4 regions of the Variovorax nivicola genome follow, and region 1 is predicted to be linked to each of the others. Evidence: predicted binding sites of a transcription regulator. Region 1 holds the regulator's gene; each other region holds the start of a gene.

Region 1 (2,200 bases):
TCCATCAGCAGCCGCACGCGCACGCCGCGCTGGGCGGCGTCGCGCAGGGTGCGCAGCAGGTAGCGGCCGGTCTCGTCGTTCTCGATCTGGTAGTACTGCACGTCGAGCGTGCGCTGCGCGCGGCGGGCCAGCTGGATGCGGGTGTCGAAGGCGAAGTCGCCGCCGGGCATGAGGCGGAAGCCGCTCAGGTCGGGGTCGGGCTGCGAGGCCAGCGCGATCTTGCCGAGGGCGGTGTCGGCCGAGACGGCCATGGCCTTGGTGGGCGGTCGCGGCGCCTCGTCGGGCAATGTGGCGCAGCCGGCGAACAGCAAGACCGCCGCCATGACGAAAACCCAGTGCCCACAACGCGAAAGCGACAGCAGGCGACGGGTCATCGGTGGCTTTCTACAGGGCCTTGCGAAGGTTGGCGGGCGCGATGCGCAGCGCCTCGCGGTACTTGGCCACGGTGCGGCGCGCGCACTCGATGCCCTGCTCCTTCAGCATCTCGGAGATCTGGCTGTCCGACAGCGGCTTCTTGATGCTCTCCGAGCTGACGAACTGCTTGATCAGCGCGCGCACCGCGGTGCTCGACGCATTGCCGCCGGTCTCGGTACCCAGTGCCGAGCCGAAGAAGTACTTGAGCTCGACCGTGCCGAAGGGCGTGGCCATGTACTTGGCGGTGGTCACGCGCGAGATGGTCGATTCGTGCAGGCCCAGTTCGTCGGCAATCTCGCGCAGCACCAGCGGCCGCATCGCGAGTTCGCCGTGCACGAAGTAGCTCTTCTGCCGCTCGACGATGGCGTTGCTCACGCGCAGGATGGTGTCGAAGCGCTGCTGGATGTTCTTGATGAACCAGCGCGCCTCCTGCAGCCGCTGCGACAGCGCCTGACTGCCTTCGCCCTTGTGCGACTTGAGCGCGCCGGCGTAGATGTCGTGCACGCGCAGGCGTGGCATGACCTCGGGGTTCAGCATGACGCGGAACTTCACGTTGGTGCCGCGGCCCGTCTTGGTGACGATCACGTCGGGAATGACGATGTTGCGCTCGACGTCCACGAAGCGCCGGCCCGGCTTGGGCTCGAGCCGCGCAATGATCTGCAGCGCCGAGCGCACCAGTTCCTCATTGCTGCGGGTGAGCGTGGCCAGGCGCTTGAAGTCGCGGCGCGCAAGCAGCTCCATTGGCTGCTTGCAGATGGCAATGGCGATCTTGCGGACCAGCTCCTCTTGCTCGGTCTCGTCCTCGCGGGCCAGGGCGCGCAGCTGGATGCCCAGGCATTCGCCTAGGTCGCGCGCGCCGACGCCGGCGGGCTCCAGGCTCTGCAGCAGGCCGAGCGCCACCTGAAAGTGGTGCACGAGGTCGTCGAACTGGTCGTTGTCGTCGCCGGCCAGGCCCGAGGCCAGCGCGGGCAGCGAGTCTTCGAGGTAGCCGTCGTCGTTGAGCGATTCGATGAGAAAGCGCAGCGCGGCGCTGTCGTTTTCGTTCAGGCGCAGGCTCAGCGCCTGGCGGTGCAGGAAGGACTGCAGCGATTCCTGGCTGCGCGCGAGTTCGGTGGCGTCGGCGCGTTCGTCGTCGCCCAGGTTGTTCTGGCGCGCAGGCGCGTCGCTGCCCCATTCGCTGTCGTCGGGCGCCATGTCGACGGTGCCGTCGCCTTCCCAGTCGGGCTCGCGCTCGGCGATTTCGGCGGCGGGGCCGTCGGTGTCGGCCGTGGTGGTGGTGCTGGTTTCGGTGGAAGCAGTGGACGCGCTGGCGGCGGGCGAAGCGAAGTCGCTCTCGCCGTCGCCGCTATCACCGCCGTCATCGCGCGGTACCGGGGCATCGGCCGTGTCGAGCCCGAACTCCTCGCGCGCCGCTTCTTCCGCGGTGCGCTCGAGGAACGGGTTCTCGTCGAGCATCTGCTCCACCTCCTGGCTCAGTTCGAGCGTGGAGAGTTGGAGCAGCCTGATCGACTGCTGCAGCTGCGGCGTCAGCGCCAGATGCTGCGAGACGCGAAGGGATAGCCCTTGCTTCATGGGAACCGCTCCCGCCCTTACATGCGGAAGTGTTCGCCCAAGTACACCCTGCGTACTTCGGCGTTGTCGACGATCTCCGAGGGTGTGCCTTGTGCCAGCACATGCCCGTCGCTGATGATGAACGCGTGATCGCAGATGCCCAGCGTTTCACGCACGTTGTGGTCAGTGATGAGCACGCCGATGCCGCGCTCCTTCAGGAAACTGATGATCCGCT
Region 2 (2,200 bases), on a different contig from region 1:
GCGCGGCCCTGAGCGCACCGGCATTGGCGCAGGTCGATGTCGGCAATGCCTCGGTGGCGCGCAACCTCGTGCCGGCTGACAAGATAGAGGCGGCCGGCGTGCAGCAATACGGCCAGTTGCTCGAACAGGCACGCGCCAAGAACGCGCTCGCGGGCGACAGCAACCCGCAGCTGCAGCGTCTGCGCGCCATCGCCAAGCGCCTCATTCCTTTCGCCACGCCGTGGAACTCGCGCGCCCGCGACTGGAAGTGGGAGGTCAACCTGATCGGCAGCAAGCAGATCAACGCCTTCTGCATGCCCGGCGGCAAGATCGCTTTCTTCACCGGCATCCTCGAACAGCTCAAGCTCACCGACGACGAGGTCGCGATGGTCATGGGCCACGAAATGGCCCACGCGCTGCGCGAACATGCGCGCGCCCGCATGGCAAAGAGCGCGGGCACGGGCGCGGCGCTTTCCATCGGTGCGCAGTTGCTCGGCTGGGGGCAGGTGGGCGACCTGGCGGCGCGCGCCGGCACACAGCTCATCACGCTCAAGTTCAGCCGTAGCGACGAGTCCGAGGCCGATCTCGTGGGGCTCGAACTCGCGGCGCGTGCGGGCTATGACCCGAAGGCTTCGGTGTCGCTGTGGCAGAAGATGGCCGCGGCGTCGAAGAATCAGGGCAGCCTGAACTTTCTCTCGACGCACCCGAGTGGGCCGGATCGCATCACCAAGCTGGAAGCGAATCTGCCCAAGGTCGAGAAGCTCTACCGCGACGCTAACAAGAGCTGAGTTTCTTGCTCCCTCTCCCCTTGGGGAGAGGGCGGGGGTGAGGGTGACGGCCTCTAGATAAGAGCCGCGCTTCATCGTCCGCACCTGCCCTCACCCCAACCCTCTCCCCGAGGGGAGAGGGAGCCAATCCCCGACACGTTTCCGATCCGCGCCACACCGCGTTTCCGCTGGCACGCCGCTTGCATCTCAACTTGTACACATGTTTGGATGCCTAATGATGGTGCATGAAGTAAACGGAGAAAGCGGATCGCCCGCCGCCGCCTGGATCGCGAAATTCGCGGCCCCCGTGGCGGACGCAGCGGCTGGCAAGGCCCTGGGTTTCGCCCTGCCGCTCGCCGGACTGAGCTTCGCGGTCAAGGACAACATCGACGTGGCCGGCGCGCCCACCACGGCCGCCTGCCCGGCCTTCGACCGCCTCCCCACAGTCCACGCAGCCGTGGTGCAGCGCTTGCTCGAAGCCGGTGCATCGCTGGCCGGCAAGACCAACCTCGACCAGTTCGCCTGCGGCCTGAACGGCACGCGCTCGCCGTACGGCGAGGTGCCGAACGCCTTCGATGCGCGCTATGTCTCGGGCGGCTCCAGCTCGGGCTCGGCTTACGTGGTGGCGGCCGGCGAAGTCGACTTCGCGCTGGGCACCGACACCGCCGGCTCAGGCCGGGTGCCGGCCGGGCTCAACAACATCGTCGGCTTGAAGCCTTCGCGCGGCCTGCTGAGCACCTTCGGCGTGGTGCCCGCGGCGCAGAGCGCCGACTGCGTCTCGATCTTCGCGCGTACCGTCGCCACAGCGGTCGACGTGCTGCTCGCCGCCGCAGGCCACGACGCGCGCGACCCGTATTCGCGCGACCTGGCCCTGCGCCGCAAGCCGCTGCCCGCGCACTTCCGCTTCGGCGTGCCCGACAAGCTGAGCTTCTTCGGCGACGACGACGCTGAACAGGCGTTCAACGACGCGACCGCGCGCCTGCTGGCCATGGGCGGCTCGCCAGTCACCATTTCCTACGCCCCGCTCGCCGAGGCCGCCGCGCTGCTCTATGAAAGCGCGCTGGTCGCCGAACGCTACGCCGCGGTGCGCGAGTTCTTCGACGCGCACGGCGACGAGGTGATCGAGCCCGTGCGCGGCATCCTCGCGAGTGGCCGCAGCTACAGCGCCGCCGACGTGTTCGAAGCCCAGACGCGGCTGCGCGCCATCGCGCAGCAGGTCGAGCCGATGTGGCGCGACATCGACGTGCTGCTCGTGCCCACCGCGCCCACGCACTACACGCGCGAGCAGATGCGCGCCGATCCGGTGGTGCTGAACCGCAACCTCGGCGCGTACACCAACTTCGTCAACCTGCTCGACTACGCCGCGCTCTCCGTGCCCAGCAGCCTGCGCCCGGACGGCCTGCCGTTCGGCATCACGCTGATCGGCCCCTGCGGCAGCGACCTCGCGCTGGCCG
Region 3 (2,200 bases), on a different contig from region 1:
CGAGCTTGTGCGCCAGCACGGTGGTGAAGCGGCGCGCGTCTTCGCTGGTGTAGTGCGTGGGAAAGCGCTCGTCGGCAAACAGCTCGGGGTCGTGCCACAGCGTCTGGCCGTCGGCGCGCCAGAAGATCGACAGCGCCCAGCGCGGCAGCTGCTCGCCCGGGTACCACTTACCCTGGCCGAAATGCAGGAAGCCGCCCTTGCCGTACTCGGCGCGCAGCTTGTGCACGAGCTCGGTTGCATAGCCGCGCTTGGTGGGGCCGAGAGCGTCGGTGTTCCATTCGGGCGCGTCGCGGTCGCTGGTGGCCACGTAGGTCGGCTCGCCGCCCATGGTGAGGCGCACGTCGCCGGCCTTCAGGCGCGCGTCGACGGCATCGCCCAGGGCCAGCACTTCGGACCACTGCTCTTCGGTGTAGGGCTTGGTGACGCGCGGCGATTCGTAGATGCGCGTGACCTTCATCTCGTGGCCGAACTCGACCTCGGATTCGTCGACACCGCCCTCGATGGGCGCTGCGCTCGAAGGCGTGGGCGTGCAGGCCAGCGGAATGTGGCCTTCACCGGCCAGCAGGCCCGAGGTGGCGTCTAGGCCGATCCATCCTGCGCCGGGCAGGAACACCTCGCACCAGGCGTGCAGGTCGGTGAAGTCGACCGTGGTGCCGCTCGGGCCGTCGAGCGCCTTCACGTCGGGCGTGAGCTGGATCAGGTAGCCCGAGACGAAACGCGCGGCCAGCCCGCAGTGGCGCAGCAGCTGCACCAGCAGCCAGCCCGAGTCGCGGCATGAGCCGCTGCCGCTGGAGAGCGTTTCTTCCGGCGTCTGCACGCCGGGCTCCATGCGAATGAGGTAGTTGACGTCTTGCTGGACCTGTTGGTTGATGCCAACCAGGAAGTCGATGGTGCGCTGCTCTTTGCGATCGATCTTGTCGAGGTAGGCCTGCAGCAGCGGCGTGGGCGTTTCGGTGACGAGGTAGGGCGCGAGTTCTTCGGCCTGCGACGCCGTGTACTTGAAAGGAAAGTTCTCGGCCTGCGGCTCGAGGAAGAAGTCGAAGGGGTTGTAGACCGCCATCTCGACCACGAGGTCGACCGTGACCTTGAATTCGCGCGTCTTCTCGGGGAACACCAGCCGCGCCTGGTAGTTGGCGAACGGGTCCTGCATCCAGTTGACGAAGTGCTCGGCCGGCTCGACCCGCAGCGAATACGAGATGACGTTGCTGCGGCAATGCGGCGCGGGACGCAAGCGCACGACCTGTGGGCCCAACTGCACCAGGCGGTCGTATTTGTAGTGGGTGACGTGGTGGAGAGCGGCGTGAATGGACATGCGTTTTTGTGTGCAGTACTGCGAGATTGCATCGAAAAGATGTCTCTTGTGAGACGCATACTAGCCCAGATGCCAAGCAATTAACGCGCCACTGAGCGTGACTTTGGGGAGGGTTTGCATCATGGGTTCGGGAGTTTTTCGTTGACGCCGTTTCGTGCGTCTGGTGGCGCCGTGGGCGCAGAGTGGGGGTTCGCGGCGCTGGGTGGTTCGCTGCTGGGAGCCGTCTTGCAACTGCAGCAGGCGGTGCTTTGGCCGGCGTGGGCGTACGTCGGATTGCTGTTCGCGGCCGCAGGTGGCCTGTGTTGGCGATGCATGCCGGGCAGGGTGCCAATGCTCGTCGCCTTGCTATGCGGCGCGATGGCCGGCGCAGGGCTCGCGGGATGGCGCGTGACGGTCTACGCGAACGGCGCGCTCGATCCGGCACTCGAAGGGCGCGACCTGCAGGTCACGGGCGTCGTGTCGGAGATGCCCCAGCGTAACGAAGCTGGAACGCAGTTCCGCCTGGATGTCGAGTCCGCGGGTTGGGCCGATCCGGATGCACAGGGGCGGCCCGCCGTGCCCGATCGCATTGCACTCGGCTGGTATTCCGAAGGCTCGGGCTTGTGGAGCCGCGCTTCCGAACGCCGCACGCCGCCGACCAGCACCGTCGGCACCTTGCACGCCGGCGAGCGATGGCGTCTGACGGTGCGCCTCAAGGCGCCGCACGGCAGCCGCAATCCCCATGGCTTCGACAGCGAACTCTGGATGTGGGAGCAGGGCCTGCATGCGAGCGGCTACGTGCGAACCGGCGCGCGCGATGCGGCGCCCGTGCTGGTGGCAAGCACGTGGCGGCACCCCATCGAGCGCGCACGCGAGGCCGTGCGCGACGCCATCTTCGAGCGCGTGCCC
Region 4 (2,200 bases), on a different contig from region 1:
GCACAGGCCTTCAACCGTATGCAGGCGCGGCTGCGCAGCTTCGTCGACGACCGCACGGTGATGATCGGCGCCATCAGCCACGACCTGCGCACGCCCCTCACGCGGCTGCGCTTTCGCATCGAGGACGTGCCCGACGACGTGCGCGCCGGCATGCTCGAAGACGTCCAGGAGATGGAGCTGATGATCGGCTCCGTGCTCAGCTTCATCCGCGATGCCTCGGTGGTGAGTGCGCGCGAGCGCATGGACCTCTCGAGCCTCGTCGAAGACGTGGTCGAGCAGGCCATCTTCGTTGGCAAGAACGTGCAGTTGCGACGCGTCGAGAGCGCGCAGGTGGAGGTCGACCCGATCGGCATGCGCCGCGTGCTCGACAACCTGATCGAGAACGCCGTCAAGTATGGGCTCCTGGCTCGCGTGCGCCTGCTCACCGACGGGCACGACGCCGTGGTCGAGATCGGCGACCGTGGACCGGGGCTGCCCGCCAACGAAATCGAGCAGGTGTTCAAGCCGTTCTATCGCACTGCGCAGGCTCGCTCCTCGCGCTCTGCGGGCAGCGGACTTGGTCTGGCTGTGTGCCGCTCCATCGCGCGCGCGCACGGCGGCGACGTGGTGCTGAAGTCGGGCTCACATGGTCTTGTTGCGCAGGTTCGCGTGCCGCTGGCGCTCGAGGCGCAACGGCTGGCGTTAGCGGCGCACTGAGCAAAGCTGGCGCACGCGCAATGACACCACCCTTCAGATGCCATGGCACGCGCCGCCGCGCGTCATAACGAAGCGGCACGAACGGGTCCGCGCCTTTACCTCCTGAAACACCTGTTGAAACACGCATGAACCACCGCAAGACGGGTGGCATGCGGACTGCAGAAAGAAGCACGTCCCGGTGAATTTTTCCGGGCGCACTTTCTCAACCGCAGGAGTTTCACAATGAACCATCGTTCCTTCGCACGCAATGTGCAAAAGGGTTTCACCCTCATCGAGTTGATGATCGTCGTGGCGATCATCGGCATTCTGGCTGCCGTGGCGCTGCCTGCTTATCAGGACTACACGGTGCGTGCCAAGGTCACCGAAGGCCTGTCGCTCGCAGATTCGGCCAAGACCGCAATTTCCGAGAATGCCGCCAATGGCGCTCCCTTTAGTTCCGGCTGGACTGCTCCAGGCGCAACGAAGAATGTCGCAAGCGTCGCCATAGATCAGACCACCGGTACGATCACGATCACCTATGACAGCTCAATCGACAGTGGCGCCACGCTGACGCTGGTTCCCGTGGATGGTTCGACGGCCAGCGGTACTGCGCTGGCTGGCACGTCAACCGCTTCGACCATTCCGTCAAGTGGCTCCATCACCTGGATCTGCGCATCGACGGGCAGCACCACCGCCAATGCGGCTGCGCAAGCCAAGAAGGGTTCGATCAAGGACAAGTACGTCCCCGCAAACTGCCGTACCTGATACGCATCTCACGGAGAAAAGCCGCCCTCGGGCGGCTTTTTGACGTCTGCTCCCGGATGACGAAATTCCTGCGCTTTGGCCTTCAGATATGCGGTTTCCATCAGCGCCTCGCACTTTCCCGCACCCGCAGTCTCGTAACAGCAGCGCTGAAAGATCTGATACACGTCGAGCGCCGTGCGAGCCGCCAGTCGCTCGCCTGTTGCCGACGATGGCGCTTCGGCGCATTCATAGAGATCAGGCGTTCCCGCTGTATTGCATTTCTGCTGCGCGACGATCACGTAGCGAGCCACGACGCTTGCACCGAAGTCGGCCGACTCGTCGTCCGGCACATGCGAATCCCCACAACCTGCCAGCACCACGAGCATGAGAGCGGAACAGGCGATCCGAACGGACGAGCGCACAGCTACGGCTCGCCGCATCCCGCCCTCATGCCTTGAATCTGCTGGCAGGCCACCGGATGCCCCAGCGAAGCCGCCTTGGCGATCCACATGATCGCGAGGCTGTCGTCCTTCGGCACGCCCAGGCCCGATGCATGGCAGTTGCCGAGCCACTGCATGGCGTCGGCATTACCTTGCGCGGCCGCCAGATCGAGCCAGTAGACCGCCGCATCGAATCGGCCCGCGACGAAGAACATCTCGCCGACATCGGCCTGAGCGTTCGCATCGCCGCTGTCGGCCTTCACGATCATGTGCAGGTCTTCGTCAGACAGATCGAGCTTGATCAGGCCGGCGATCTGCGCAAAGGCGAGCATCGCCCGTCC

Evidence for each region. The regulator sigma-54, encoded in region 1, starts transcription at its own class of promoters, with help from an activator protein. The targets are predictions, from matches to a motif close to TGGCANGNAANCTGCTTT.
Region 2: atzF (allophanate hydrolase) is a predicted target of sigma-54. The motif match lies at 936-953, and genes of this name have one in related genera.
Region 3: ACSFBF_RS16530 (transglutaminase family protein) is a predicted target of sigma-54. The motif match lies at 1,386-1,403, and genes of this name have one in related genera.
Region 4: ACSFBF_RS10800 (pilin) is a predicted target of sigma-54. The motif match lies at 842-859, and genes of this name have one in related genera.

The regions. Positions count from the first base shown of each region.
Region 1 is NZ_JBPJZK010000010.1:175,229-177,428, forward strand. Features, by position in the region: gene ACSFBF_RS30405 (phospholipase D family protein) at 1-374, opposite strand, end outside; gene rpoN (RNA polymerase factor sigma-54) at 385-1,986, opposite strand; gene lptB (LPS export ABC transporter ATP-binding protein) at 2,004-2,200, opposite strand, start outside.
Region 2 is NZ_JBPJZK010000006.1:254,069-256,268, reverse strand. Features, by position in the region: gene ACSFBF_RS24840 (M48 family metallopeptidase) at 1-767, shown strand, start outside; gene atzF (allophanate hydrolase) at 982-2,200, shown strand, end outside.
Region 3 is NZ_JBPJZK010000003.1:808,395-810,594, forward strand. Features, by position in the region: gene ACSFBF_RS16530 (transglutaminase family protein) at 1-1,312, opposite strand, end outside; gene ACSFBF_RS16535 (DNA internalization-related competence protein ComEC/Rec2) at 1,454-2,200, shown strand, end outside.
Region 4 is NZ_JBPJZK010000002.1:469,615-471,814, reverse strand. Features, by position in the region: gene ACSFBF_RS10805 (ATP-binding protein) at 1-696, shown strand, start outside; gene ACSFBF_RS10800 (pilin) at 919-1,440, shown strand; gene ACSFBF_RS10795 (hypothetical protein) at 1,449-1,805, opposite strand; gene ACSFBF_RS10790 (hypothetical protein) at 1,844-2,200, opposite strand, start outside.